One region of the Stutzerimonas marianensis genome, then DNA from elsewhere that is predicted to be linked to it. Evidence: predicted binding sites of a transcription regulator. Region 1 holds the regulator's gene; each other region holds the start of a gene.
What was found. The regulator FliA, encoded in region 1, starts transcription of late flagellar genes. The targets are predictions, from matches to a motif close to CTAAAGTTTNNNNNNNNNNNGCCGNTAA.

Region 1 (3,206 bases):
ATGAAGCGCTGCCAATCGGCGGTCAGGCTCTGTGCCTCGTAGCTGACGTAGTTGACCAACGGCGCGGATTCCTCGACGAGGTCCATGGTCCGGTTGGCCGCCTTCTCCGTCATTTCCACGACATAAGACAGCCGGTCGGTTGCATCGGTGATCGGGGACGGGTCGCCCCCCGTCGCACAGGTGTCCATCTCCAGTTTGACGATGGCGTTGTGCAGTTCCCGGGTGAGCTTGCCGACTTCCTGATACAGCCCCTGGTTCCGAGCCTGGTTGAGCTCGTTGAACATCTGGGCCGCTTCTTCGAATCGGCCCTGCTGGAGGCTTTCGATCAATTGGGGTGCGTGAGCCTTGAGCGTCGCTTCGAACTCCGCCAGGCTTTGGTCTGCTTGCGTCATAGTGCCCTCGCGGCGTTACTTCAGCCGTTGACGCGCTCGAAGATCTTCTCGATTTTCTCTTTGAGTACCTGAGCCGTGAACGGCTTGACCACGTACCCGTTAACACCGGCCTGCGCGGCCTCGATGATCTGGTCACGCTTGGCCTCGGCCGTCACCATCAGCACCGGCAGGTGCTTGAGGCGGTCGTCCGCACGCACCGCGCGCAGCAGGTCGATGCCGCTCATGCCGGGCATGTTCCAGTCAGTGACGAGGAAATCGAAACTGCCGCTCTTGAGCATAGGCAGTGCAGTGGTGCCATCATCCGCCTCGGCGGTGTTGGTGAAGCCCAGATCGCGCAAGAGGTTCTTGATGATCCGTCTCATCGTCGAAAAGTCGTCGACGATGAGGATTTTCATGTTCTTGTCCAAGTACACCTCCGTAAATCCCGAAATCCCAGAACCTGCTCAGGGTCTGTTGCGGGCTTCGTTCATGAAGCTCGCCCAGAGCAGTTTCTATTCGCGTTTTCTTGAGAACCGACCTATCGAGCGCGCCATTCGCCGAGACGGGCCCGCAGGCGCGCCGCACACTGGCTGTGCAGCTGACTGACCCGTGACTCGCTGACGCCCAGAACCTGGCCGATTTCCTTCAAATTCAACTCTTCGTCGTAATACAGCGACAGCACCAGCTTTTCACGTTCGGGCAGATTGGCGATCGCATCGGCCAGGGCCTGCTGGAAACGCTCGTCCTCGAGATCACGAGACGGTTCCGGATGTGCACTGGCGGCATCTTCACCGAACTCCCCGTGCTCGCCTTCGGTCAGCAGATCATCGAAGCTGAACAGGCGGCTGCCCAGGGTGTCGCCCAGAATGCCGTAGTACTCATCGAGACTCAATTTAAGTTCGGCCGCAACCTCATGATCTTTAGCGTCGCGTCCGGTTCTGGCCTCGATTGCGCGTATCGCTTCGCTCACCATCCTCGAATTGCGGTGCACCGAACGCGGCGCCCAGTCGCCCTTGCGGACCTCGTCGAGCATGGCGCCACGAATGCGAATGCCCGCGTAGGTCTCGAAACTCGCCCCCTTGCCGGAGTCGTACTTCTTCGACGCCTCGAGCAGGCCGATCATGCCGGCCTGCATCAGATCGTCGACCTGCACGCTGGCCGGCAGCCGCGCCAGCAGGTGATAAGCGATGCGCTTGACCAGCGGGGCGTACTGCTCGATGAGCTGGTACTGGGAGTCTTTAGCCACTTTGGTGTTGTACATAACCGATTCCAGCCGCTGTCAGTCGTGTGCGTTTGCGGTGGGCCTGACCAGGCGCTCCACAAAGAACTCAAGGTGGCCACGCGGGTTCGCCGGCAGCGGCCAGGTGTCGATCTTCTGCGCGATGGCCTTGAACGCCAGCGAGCATTTGGCTCGCGGGTAGGCCTCGTAGACCGCGCGCTGTTTCTGAACGGCCTTGCGAACCGCCTCGTCGTAGGGAACCGCGCCGACGTACTGCAGGGCGACGTCAAGAAAACGTTCAGTCACCTTGGTCAGCTTAGCGAATAGATTGCGTCCTTCCTGCGGGGCGTGCGCCATGTTCGCCAGCACCCGGAACCGGCTGATGCCGTAGTCGCGGTTGAGCAGTTTGATCAGCGCGTAGGCGTCAGTGATCGACGTCGGCTCGTCGGTGACGACCAGCAGGACCTCCTGCGCCGCCCGCACGAAGCTCACGACACCGTCGCCGATGCCGGCGGCCGTATCGATGATCAGCACGTCGATGTCGTTGCCGATTTCGCTGAAGGCCTGAATCAGACCGGAATGCTGCATCGGCGACAGCTGCACCATGCTTTGCGTGCCGGACGCGGCGGGCACGATGCGCACGCCGCCCGGCCCCTGGATCATGACATCGCGCAGATCACAGTCACCGGCGATCACGTCCGCCAGGGTGCGCTTGGCCGTCAAGCCGAGCAGCACGTCGACGTTGGCCAGGCCAAGGTCGGCGTCGAGCAGCACGACACGCCGACCGAGGTCGGCCAGCGCCAAGGAAAGATTGACCGATACGTTGGTCTTGCCGACGCCACCTTTGCCGCCGGTCACTGCAATAACCTGTACGGGATGAATACCCATCATCAAACGCCTATATCTTGCTGGGGCCCGCAGGCCATCGATGCGTTCAGCCCGAACGCGTCTAGTGTTTCGCTCTCACGCAGCGCCCTGTTCATCCCGCCCTCCGCGAAGATCCGTTGTACAGGCCGGAGAACATGTCAGCCATCGTTTCCTCGCTGGGCGACTCTTCGGATTGCAGACTCACCGCCCGGCTGACCAGTTGATGCGTCCGTGGCAGCTGGAGATCCTCTGGAATGCGCGGACCGTCGGCGAGGTAGGCAATCGGTAGATGCTGGCTGATGGTCAGCCCGAGCACGTCGCCCAGAGTACCCGCCTCGTCAAGTTTAGTCAGGATGCAGCCCGCCAGCCCGCAAGGCCGGTAGTGATGCCAGGCCGCCTTCAGCACCTGGCTCTGGCTGGTCGCCGCGAGCACCAGATAGTTCTTCGAACGCACGCCCCGATCGGCCAATGCCTGAAGCTGCAGGCGCATCATCGGATCGCCCGCCGGCAGACCGGCGGTGTCGAGCAGGATCAGCCGCTTGCGCGCGACCGGCTCCAGGCTCTTGCTCAGCGGCTGGCTCGGGTCGATCTGGATCACCGGCACGTTGAGGATACGGCCCAGAGTCTTGAGCTGTTCCTGAGCGCCGATACGGTAGTTGTCCATGCTCGCCAGGGCGATGCTCTGCGCGCCGTGCTTGAGGACATGGCGTGCGGCGAGCTTGGCCAGGGTCGTGGTCTTGCCGGCGCCG
Region 2 (3,206 bases), on a different contig from region 1:
GCCCGCTTCGGTGGTTTCGACCGCTTGCCGCGCCTGCTGCTGCAACGTCTCGATGAGCTGGTGGATCTGCCCGGTGGCGTCGGCGGTCCGCTGCGCCAACTGACGCACCTCGTCAGCGACGACCGCGAAACCACGGCCGCTCTCACCGGCGCGTGCGGCTTCGATCGCGGCGTTCAGCGCCAGCAGGTTGGTCTGGTCGGCGATGCTCTTGATCACGTCCACGACGGTGCCGATCGCGTTGCTGTTCTGCGCCAGCGCGGACACGGCGTTGCCGGTTTCGGTCACGGCCTCGGCCAGCTGTTCGATCGCCTTGCGCGTGTCCGAACTGATCTGCCGCCCTTGGGTGGCAAGCTGGTTGGCCTGCTCGGTGGCGTCGGCCGCAAGCGCGACGTTGCCGGCGACTTCCTGGGTGGTGGCCGCCATCTGGGTGATGGCCGCGGCAACCTGCTCGGTCTCGTGATGTTGACGTGACAGGCCGTCCGAGCAGCTATGCGCCAGCGAGTCTGCGCGCTTGGCCTGTTGCTGCAGCTGGACGGCGCTGTCCTGCAGGCGCGTCAGGCACGTTTTCAACCGGGCGTGTTCGCTGAGCATGGCCATTTCCAGGCGAGCCTCGACCCCTTGGCTGTCGGTGTACATCTGGGCGATCAACGGATCGCTCGTCGATTGCTCGGCCAGCTTCAGCAGGCGGTTCATGCCGCGCATCTGCCAGTGCCGGCCGGCCAGGCCGAGCGGCACCGAGAGCAGAGCCGCCAGCGCGAACCCCCAGGCGTGATCGAACCAGGCGCCGATCATGAAGCCAATCTGGCTGATGACAATGAACGGCAGCCAGTTCACCGCCACCGGCAACCACTTGTCACGCTGGGGTACGCCGCTCTTGCCGGCATTGAGGCGCGCGTAGAGCGCTTCGGCACGCTGAACCTGCTCACGGGTCGGTTTGGTACGAACCGACTCGTAGCCCACCACGTTCCGCTGGCTATCCAGCACGGGCGTGACGTACGCATTGACCCAGTAGTGATCGCCGTCGATGCGGCGGTTCTTGACGATGCCCATCCAGGGCCTGCCGCTCTTGAGCGTGGCCCACATGTGGCCGAACACGGCGGGTGGCACGTCCGGGTGACGGATCAGGTTGTGTGGCGCGCCGATCAGATCGTTGCGGTCGTAACCGCTGACCTCGACGAAGCTGTCGTTGCAGTAGGTGATCTTGCCGGTCAGGTCGGTGGTGGAGATCAATCGCTGTTGGTCGGGAAACGCGTATTCGCGCTGGGTGACGGGCTGGTTGTTTCGCATAAGGACGCCTGGCAGTCGAAGTGGCAACGCCACCGGTAGGGTCGATCAGCCGTCTGGGCGGCTGTATCGAGGGATGATGTCTATTTGACGTCATTCCTCTGACCGTTCTGATACGCACCGTAACGGCTGGGTCAGGCGAGACTTAAGGCTTTTGTTGTGACAGCTGGTCGTAAAAAGGCCGTGGCAGACGGGCTGCCACGGGCCAAACACTCGCTAACGGCGGTGGGATGCTCAGCTCGCGATGAGTTGCCGCAGCACGAAGTGGAGAATCCCGCCCGCCTTGAAGTACTCGACCTCGTTCAGCGTGTCGATGCGGCACAGCACCTGGAAGCTGTCCTGCGAGCCGTCGGAGCGCTCCACGTCGACCGTCAGCAACTGGCGCGGCTTGATGTCGGCGCTCATACCGCGGATCGACAGCCGCTCCGTTCCAGTCAGGCCGAGCGACTGGCGTGTCTGGTCGCCCACGAACTGCAGCGCCAGTACGCCCATGCCGATCAGGTTGGAGCGGTGGATGCGTTCGAAGCTTTCGGCGATGACCGCTTTGACGCCCAGCAGATTGGTGCCCTTGGCTGCCCAGTCGCGGCTCGAGCCGGTGCCGTATTCCTTGCCGGCGATCACCACCAGCGGCACACCTTCGCTCTGGTAGCGCATCGCTGCGTCGTAGATGGGCATACGCTCACCGCTGGGCTGGTGAAGCGTGTCGCCGCCTTCTTCGCCGCCGAGCATCTCGTTCTTGATGCGGATGTTGGCAAAGGTGCCGCGCATCATGACTTCATGGTTGCCACGGCGGGACCCATAGGAATTGAAATCCTCGGGTTGGACGCCCAGCTGCTGCAGGTAGACACCCGCCGGCGAACTCGCCTTGATGTTGCCGGCCGGGGAGATGTGGTCGGTGGTGATGGAGTCGCCGAACAGAGCCAGGATGCGGGCATTCTCCACGTCCCTTGGCGCCTGCAGCGGCTGCCCGATGTCCTTGAAGTAGGGCGGATTCTGCACGTAACTGGAGTTGCCGTCCCATTTGTAGGTGTCGCCCGGCGTCACGTTGATCGCCTGCCATTTTTCCTCGCCGGTGAACACATCGGCATAGCGCTTGCGGAACATCTCGCCGTCGACCAGCGAGACGGCCTGGTCCACTTCCTGGCTGCTGGGCCAGATGTCGCGAAGGTAGACGGGCTTGCCATCGTTGTCGGTGCCCAGTGGCTCGGTGGAAAGGTCGATACGCGTGGTTCCGGCCAGCGCAAAGGCGACGACCAGCGGTGGCGATGCCAGCCAGTTGGCCTTGACCAGCGGATGCACCCGACCTTCGAAGTTGCGATTGCCTGACAGCACGGACGACACGATCAGGTCGTTGTCGGTGATCGCCTGGCCCACCGGGTCCGGTAGCGGGCCGGAGTTGCCGATGCAGGTCGAGCAGCCATAGCCGGTCAGGTAGAAGCCCAACTCATTCAGGTAATCGGTTAGCCCGGCCTTTTTCAGGTAGTCGGTGACCACTTTCGAGCCGGGCGAGAGGGAAGTCTTGACCCACGGCTTGCGGGCGAGCCCACGCTCCACGGCCTTTTTCGCCACCAGGCCAGCAGCCATGAGCACGTTCGGGTTCGAGGTGTTGGTGCAGGAGGTGATTGCAGCGATGACGACTGAGCCATGCTTGAGTTCGAACGGCTCGCCGGCGACGGGGAAACCTTTTTCCGCTTCGTTCTTCCGGCCACTGGTTTCCAGAAGCAGATCGAAGTTGCGGCCGATGTCGGTCAGCGCGACGCGGTCCTGTGGGCGCTTGGGGCCGGCGAGCGAGGGCACGACATCGCCGAGGTCCAGCTCCAGCGTGTCGGTGAAGATCGGCTCGGGCGAGTTGCTGTCGCGCCACAGACCCTGCGCCTTGTAGTAGGCCTCGACCAGGGCGATCCGATCCGGGTCGCGTCCGG
Region 3 (3,206 bases), on a different contig from region 1:
CCCGTCGACGCCGGCGTTGTTGCTGATCACCGTCAGGTCCTTTTTGCCGGTGTCTCGCAGCGCCGCGATCAGCGCCTCGGGAATGCCGCACAGGCCGAACCCGCCGACGGCGAGGGTCATGCCGTCCTCGACGATGCCGTCAAGCGCTTCCTGTGCGTTGGGGTAGATCTTGTTCATGAAAGCCTCTCGTTATCCATGGATGGGCGGCGAGGTCACTGCGCGCTCAGCCGCGCCCGGGCGACGCGTGATCCGTTGGGCCGGCCCAGCACCTCGCTGATGCGTTGTCCGGCGCCGATCAGCGCATCCAGATCGATTCCGGTCTCGATACCGAGCCCTTGCAGCATGTAGAGCACGTCCTCGCTGGCGACGTTGCCACTGGCTCCCTTGGCATAGGGGCAGCCGCCGAGCCCGGCGACAGAGCTGTCGAAGGTGCAGAGGCCTTCCAGGAGGCTGGCATAGATGTTCGCCAACGCCTGGCCGTAGGTGTCGTGAAAATGCCCGGCGAGCTTGTCGCGCGGGACCTCGCGACTCACCACCTCGATCAACTGGCGCGTCTTGCCCGGTGTGCCGGTGCCGATGGTGTCGCCCAGCGAGACCTCGTAGCAGCCCATGGCGAAAAGCGCGTGGGCGACGTGCGCGACGCGCTTGGGATCGACTTCGCCTTCGTAAGGGCAACCCAGCACGCAGGACACATAGCCGCGAACCTGGATGCCGTTCTCTCGTGCGGCCTCCATCAGCGGGGCGAAGCGCGCGAGGCTCTCGTCGATGGAGCAATTGATGTTCTTCTGCGAGAAGGCTTCCGATGCAGCGCCGAACACGGCGACCTCGCTGACCCCGGCCTCGATGGCCGCTTCGAGGCCCTTGAGGTTCGGCGTCAGGGCCGCGTAGGTGACGCCGGGCTTCTGCTTGATCTGCGCGAAAACCTCCGCGGAGCCGGCCATCTGTGGCACCCATTTGGGCGAGACGAAGCTGCCTACCTCGATGTAGTGAAGGCCGGCTGCGGTCAGGTCATCGACCAGCCGGACCTTGTCGGCGACGTCGATGGGCTGCTTTTCATTCTGCAGGCCGTCGCGCGGGCCGACCTCGACCAGGCGGACGCGGCGCGGCATCTGTGCGGTCGCGGTCATGGACGCGCCTCCTCACGAAGGACAACGGGCGCGGTTGGGGAATCGAATCGGGCCGTGATAGTTGCTGACTGGCGAGTCATAGGCCGACCTCCTGGCTCAAGTTCAAGGGGCTCTGGCAGATAAGAATAGGAAGCTCGGTATCGCCGTGCGTTCTTTTTTCGAGGCCATCATGCTGCGCAAACTGAAGATTTCTCATCGCACGCTGCTGTTTTTTGCGCTCGTTGCGGTGCTGCTCACCCTGCTCGGACTGTTCAGCCTGATGCAGATGGCTGCCATTCGTGCCGCCGGCAGCGAGATCGATTCCGACTGGATGCCGAGCCAGGCGGCGGCGGACGACATGGCGCTGGGCTTTGCCCAGGTGCGTAGCGAGTCGCTGCGCCAGCTGGCGTTCAGGGACGCCGAGACGCAGCGCAACAGTGATGGTCTGATTGCCGCGGCGATGGCAGACATTCGCCAGCAGATGACCCGCTACGAGAAGCACATCACCGGGACCGAAGAAAGGGGTGTTTTCGACGCCGCCAGAGCGCTGTTCGAGCAATACGCGACGACGCTGGAAGAGCGCCAACGGCTCATGAGCGGGCAGCCGACCGAAGCGCAGCTGGCACCGATCAACGCCCGGCTCGCCTCGCTCGGCCCTCAGTTCAACGAAGCCCTGCTCAGCCTCAGAACCTTCAACGAAGAAGGGGCCCACCATGCGGTGGCGAAGGCCGACGCGGTGTACAAGCAGGCGCAGCTGGTGATCGCCGGAGTGATCCTGGTTGCGCTGGTGGCGACCGTCGCATTGGCGCTGATCCTTACCGCGAGCATCGTCCGGCCGATGCGTCAGGCGGTCGCCGTTTCCGATCAGATCGCCAAGGGTGACCTGACGCATGAGGTCGAGGTCGTAGGCAGCGACGAGGCCTCCGAACTGCTGGCTTCGCTGCGTGAGATGCAGGCCAATCTGCGCCAGATCATCGGACAGATCAGCGATTCGGCCCATGTGCTGACCAGCTCGGCAGAGGAAATGAGTACGGTCATGGCTGACAGCACCGAGGGGCTCCACCGTCAGAATGACCAAATCGAGCAAGCGGCCACGGCCGTCAACGAGATGACCTGCGCGGTGGAGGAGGTCGCCAGCAACGCGGTGTCCACGTCCGAGGCCTCGCGGGCGTCGAGTGAGTCTGCGCAGCAGGGGCGCAGGCAGCTCGATGATGCCATCGCCTCGATTCAGGCCCTGGCGGATGACGTGCTCAGCGCGTCGGCGCGCGCTGGTGATCTGGCGGACCAGACCCATAACATCACCCGCGTGCTGGACGTGATTCGGGCGGTGGCTGAACAGACCAACCTGTTGGCGCTGAACGCCGCCATCGAAGCCGCTCGCGCCGGCGACGCCGGACGTGGGTTCGCGGTCGTGGCTGATGAGGTGCGCGCGCTGGCCAAGCGCACGGGCGAATCGACGCGCGAAATCGAGTCGATGATCGGCGATATCCAGCAAGGCACCGGATTGACCGTCGAGGCGCTGCAACAAAGTGCGTCCCGTGCCCAGGGGACGCTCGACAAGGCCCAGGCGGCCGGCTCGGCATTGGTGCGGATCGCCGAGACGGTAGCCGGTATCAACGAGCGCAACCTGGTGATCGCCAGTGCAGCGGAGGAGCAGGCGCAGGTTGCCCGCGAGATCGATCGCAACCTGGTGAGCATCCGCGACCTGTCGGTACAGACGTCTGCCGGAGCGCAGCAGACCAGCGTCGCCACGCAGGAATTGTCGCGTCTGGCGGTGGACCTGAACGGAATGGTGCGCCGCTTCAGGATGTAACCGGTGTGCGGTGCGGCTGTCGGGACGATGCCGTCCATGCGTGCCGGTCAACGGCACCGGGTGGCTTTCGCGCCCGGTTGGCGGGCGTCCCCGCTCGATGCGCGAGGCCGCCCGGGGGTCGACGAATGCGCAGGTGGCGACAGGCGCCATCACTCGAGCTCGACCAGGGTGACGCCTTCGCTGATCATCTCGCCTTCACTGCAATAGACCGCCTTGACGACACCGGCCTCGGCCGCGCGGATGCTGTGCTCCATCTTCATCGCCTCGAGCACGATCAGCGTCGCGCC
Region 4 (3,206 bases), on a different contig from region 1:
GCCTGACGCACCTGTGCCGACTGGCCGACCGTTTCGTCGGCCAGCGCATGGCTGTCATGCATCGTCTTGACCGCAGCGCCGACGCCACCTTGCAGCCGGCCGATCATCTGCTCGATTTCCTCGGTCGATTGCTGGGTGCGCCGGGCCAGGTTGCGCACCTCGTCAGCCACCACGGCGAAGCCGCGCCCCTGCTCACCAGCGCGCGCCGCTTCGATGGCCGCATTGAGCGCCAGCAGGTTGGTCTGCTCGGCGACGCCCTTGATCACGTCCAGCACCTGGCTGATCGCCGTGCTGTCGTCGGCCAGTTTGTTGATCACTCCGACCGAGCGTTCGATCGCTTCGGCCAGTCGCTCGATGCCGCCCACCTGCGCTTCCACGAGGCCGCGGCCGGTGACGGTTTCCTCATTGACGTCCTGCGCGCTGCCAACAGCGGACTCGGCGCTGCTCGCAACCTCCTGTGCAGTCGCCGACATCTGGTTCATGGCCGTGGCGACCTGCTCGATCTGCGCACGCTGCTCGGACACGGTCTGGTTGCTCTGCCCGGATACCTGCTCCACGCGTGCCGCCTGGCGTTCAACCTCGCCGACCGTCTGGCCGACACGTTCGATCAGCTCGCGAATGCGCGCCACCGTCTGATTGAACACCTGGCCGAGCTCGCCGAGCTCGTCGCGGCTCTGCACGGCGAATTGCGCCGTCATGTCGCCGGCCGCCACACGATCCATGGTCGCGCCAAGGCTGCGCAGCGAGGCGCGGGTGGACACGTAGAATCCGCTGTAGAGGTAGACGACGAGCAGGAATACCAGCGCCAGCGCGGCCAGCAGGACAGTCATCATCAACTGCTTCTCACCGAGCCGCTGGGCCAGCTCCTCGTCGAGCAGCGTCAGCACGGCATCATTGAGCGCATGGGTCTTGGCCATCTCCGCACTGACCCGCTCGTAGAAGTCTTCCCAGGGGCCGTCGAGCGATTCGGCCATGATCACCTGATCCTGGAACAGCTCGTTGCTCAACTGCAGCGATTCACGACTGGCGCGCGCCAGCCCATCGAGCCGCTGCGCGGCCTTGGCGCTGCCGAGCACGTCCTGCAGTTGCGCGCCGTACTGCACGTCCTGCTTTTCCAGCTCGAGCAGCAAGTCGTCGAGCTTGTTGCTGGCATCCGAGTTCAGGTAGCCCTGGCCGAAGGTGTAGGCGCCCACCGCCCGCCCCTCGCCCAGCGTCGCGGTGATGCCCGGGGTGACCGAGCTGAGCAGTTCGGTCAGCAGGCGCACGTCGCGATGGGCGTCCTGGCTCATGCCGGACTGGCTGGCGACCAGCTTGATCATTACCTGAGACTGGCCGAGCAGCGCCCGTGCCATCGCCGCCTTGGCCTGCAGCGACTGCTGATTGCGCGCCGCCTGCAGGGCGGCCGCCAGCTCGTCGCGGCGGGCAGTGAACTCAGCGACCTGCTCGGGATGCTCGCTGACCGGCTCAAGCGCCCGGACACGCGCCTCAAGGTCAGCCTCCACCTTCGCCAGGCGCGTCTTGAGGGCCTGATCCTCGCCGGTCTGGCCGATGATGCCTTCGATCTCGACCAGGTCCTTCCAGTCCTGAGCGTCTCGGCGCAACTGCATGGCGGTGCCGAGCAGCGACAGGCTTTGCAGTTCGGTGCGGGTGCCGACGAACTGGCGGTACGAGTCGCGCACCAGATAGAAATTGGTCAGCAGCATGGGCACGAAGAACAGCACGCTGATCAGGCTGAACTTCATGCCGAAACTGAGCCGGTTCATGAAAGCAATGGCGGGATGCAACAGGATTTTCAAGGACGCTCTCCCATTTTTGTTCTTGCGCGCCGCGAAGGCTCGTCAGGAGGCCAGTGACCACTCAGGGATATCGGTCCCGGATATCGCAACTTAAGGTAGTGGCACCCTGACAGCACCACAACTGGCAGAAGGCGCGTCGATTCCGGCCTATACAGCGTACTTATCGGATGGTGAGCTGCCGCGGCACGACTGAGCATGCCGCGACGATCAGGCAACCAGGGTCCAGCCGGCGATGACGGCGTACCAGAGCAGGCGCGTGCGCACCAGCATGGCCGCCAGGCTGTCGAGTCGCGCAAGGCCGGCTTCGCCCGTAGCGGATTCGCCGAGATCCGCCGCGGCCGGGCCGGCTTCGGCAAGCAACCGGCGGGCAGGAATGTCCCAGTGCAGCAAGTCCTTGAGCACGGCGTGGTGCAGCGCGACGAAATTGCCGACCAGGCCAAAACTGGCCAGCAGTACCCGCACCGGGAGCCAATCGAAGGCATGCAGCAATGATCCGGCCCGCTCACGCAGGGCCTCGCTGCGACCATGGGCCACGCAGAGCACCAGCAAGCGATAGGCCAGCGCCGCCATCGGCCCCAGCAGCAAGTACCAGAAGATCACCGCGAAGAAGCCCTGGTGGCTGCGCCACAAGAGCTGCGCCTCGACCGCGCGCAGCAGCCCTGGTGGATCCTCGGCCGAGAGATTCAGGTCGCGCTCGGCAACCAGCGCGGCCGCCTCTTCGTCGCCACGGTGCCAGGCATCGCGAAACGGCCCCAGTTCCCGCTTGAAATCGCCTCGGCCCAGGCTGTACAGCACGACCAGCAGGTGCAGCGGCAGCGCAAGCCAACCGTAGGCCAGCGGCTGCAGCAGAGCGAGCAGGACGCCAAGGACCAGCACTGGCGCGAGGACCAGCACGAACAGGCCAGTCCAGGGTCTGGCCTGGCCCTGGCGACCTTCGACGCGCTGCAACAGCCGCAGCCAGGGGCCATCCTGCTGCACCTCGCGCCGCCAGTCGGTGAGCTTGTCGATGACCAGCACCAGCAGTAGCACCAGAAAAATCATTGTCGAGTCCCTTGTTTCGATTCAGACGACGATGGCCGCCTCACGCAGGCGCTGCCAGTCGAAGGCGGGGCCCGGATCGGTCTTGCGTCCGGGGGCGATGTCGCTGTGTCCGCAGACCCGCTCTGGGGTGATGGCCGGGTAGGCCTGCTGCAACAGACGGCCAAGGCGGATCAGGCTGTCGTATTGCGCATCGTCGAAGGGCTGGTCGTCGGTCCCTTCGAGTTCGATGCCGATGGAAAAATCATTGCAGCCCTCGCGCGAGGCGAAGCACGAAACGCCGGCATGCCAGGCTCTGTCCAGGCAGGAGACGAACTGGGTGATCGCGCCATCACGCTCGATCAGGAAGTGGGCCGACACCTGCAGGTTCGC

Region 2: MST27_RS08090 (methyl-accepting chemotaxis protein) is a predicted target of FliA. The motif match lies at 1,407-1,434, and genes of this name have one in related genera.
Region 3: MST27_RS06740 (methyl-accepting chemotaxis protein) is a predicted target of FliA. The motif match lies at 1,223-1,250, and genes of this name have one in related genera.
Region 4: MST27_RS18560 (methyl-accepting chemotaxis protein) is a predicted target of FliA. The motif match lies at 1,864-1,891, and genes of this name have one in related genera.

Annotation. Positions count from the first base shown of each region.
Region 1 is NZ_JALGRD010000002.1:180,686-183,891, forward strand. Features, by position in the region: gene MST27_RS03865 (protein phosphatase CheZ) at 1-392, opposite strand, end outside; gene MST27_RS03870 (chemotaxis response regulator CheY) at 413-787, opposite strand; gene fliA (RNA polymerase sigma factor FliA) at 910-1,632, opposite strand; gene fleN (flagellar synthesis regulator FleN) at 1,651-2,478, opposite strand; gene flhF (flagellar biosynthesis GTPase FlhF) at 2,570-3,206, opposite strand, start outside.
Region 2 is NZ_JALGRD010000004.1:66,691-69,896, forward strand. Features, by position in the region: gene MST27_RS08090 (methyl-accepting chemotaxis protein) at 1-1,287, opposite strand, end outside; gene acnA (aconitate hydratase AcnA) at 1,519-3,206, opposite strand, start outside.
Region 3 is NZ_JALGRD010000003.1:200,519-203,724, forward strand. Features, by position in the region: gene MST27_RS06730 (CoA transferase subunit A) at 1-177, opposite strand, end outside; gene MST27_RS06735 (hydroxymethylglutaryl-CoA lyase) at 213-1,127, opposite strand; gene MST27_RS06740 (methyl-accepting chemotaxis protein) at 1,297-2,919, shown strand; gene MST27_RS06745 (acetyl/propionyl/methylcrotonyl-CoA carboxylase subunit alpha) at 3,069-3,206, opposite strand, start outside.
Region 4 is NZ_JALGRD010000011.1:34,533-37,738, forward strand. Features, by position in the region: gene MST27_RS18560 (methyl-accepting chemotaxis protein) at 1-1,796, opposite strand, end outside; gene ampE (regulatory signaling modulator protein AmpE) at 2,004-2,837, opposite strand; gene ampD (1,6-anhydro-N-acetylmuramyl-L-alanine amidase AmpD) at 2,859-3,206, opposite strand, start outside.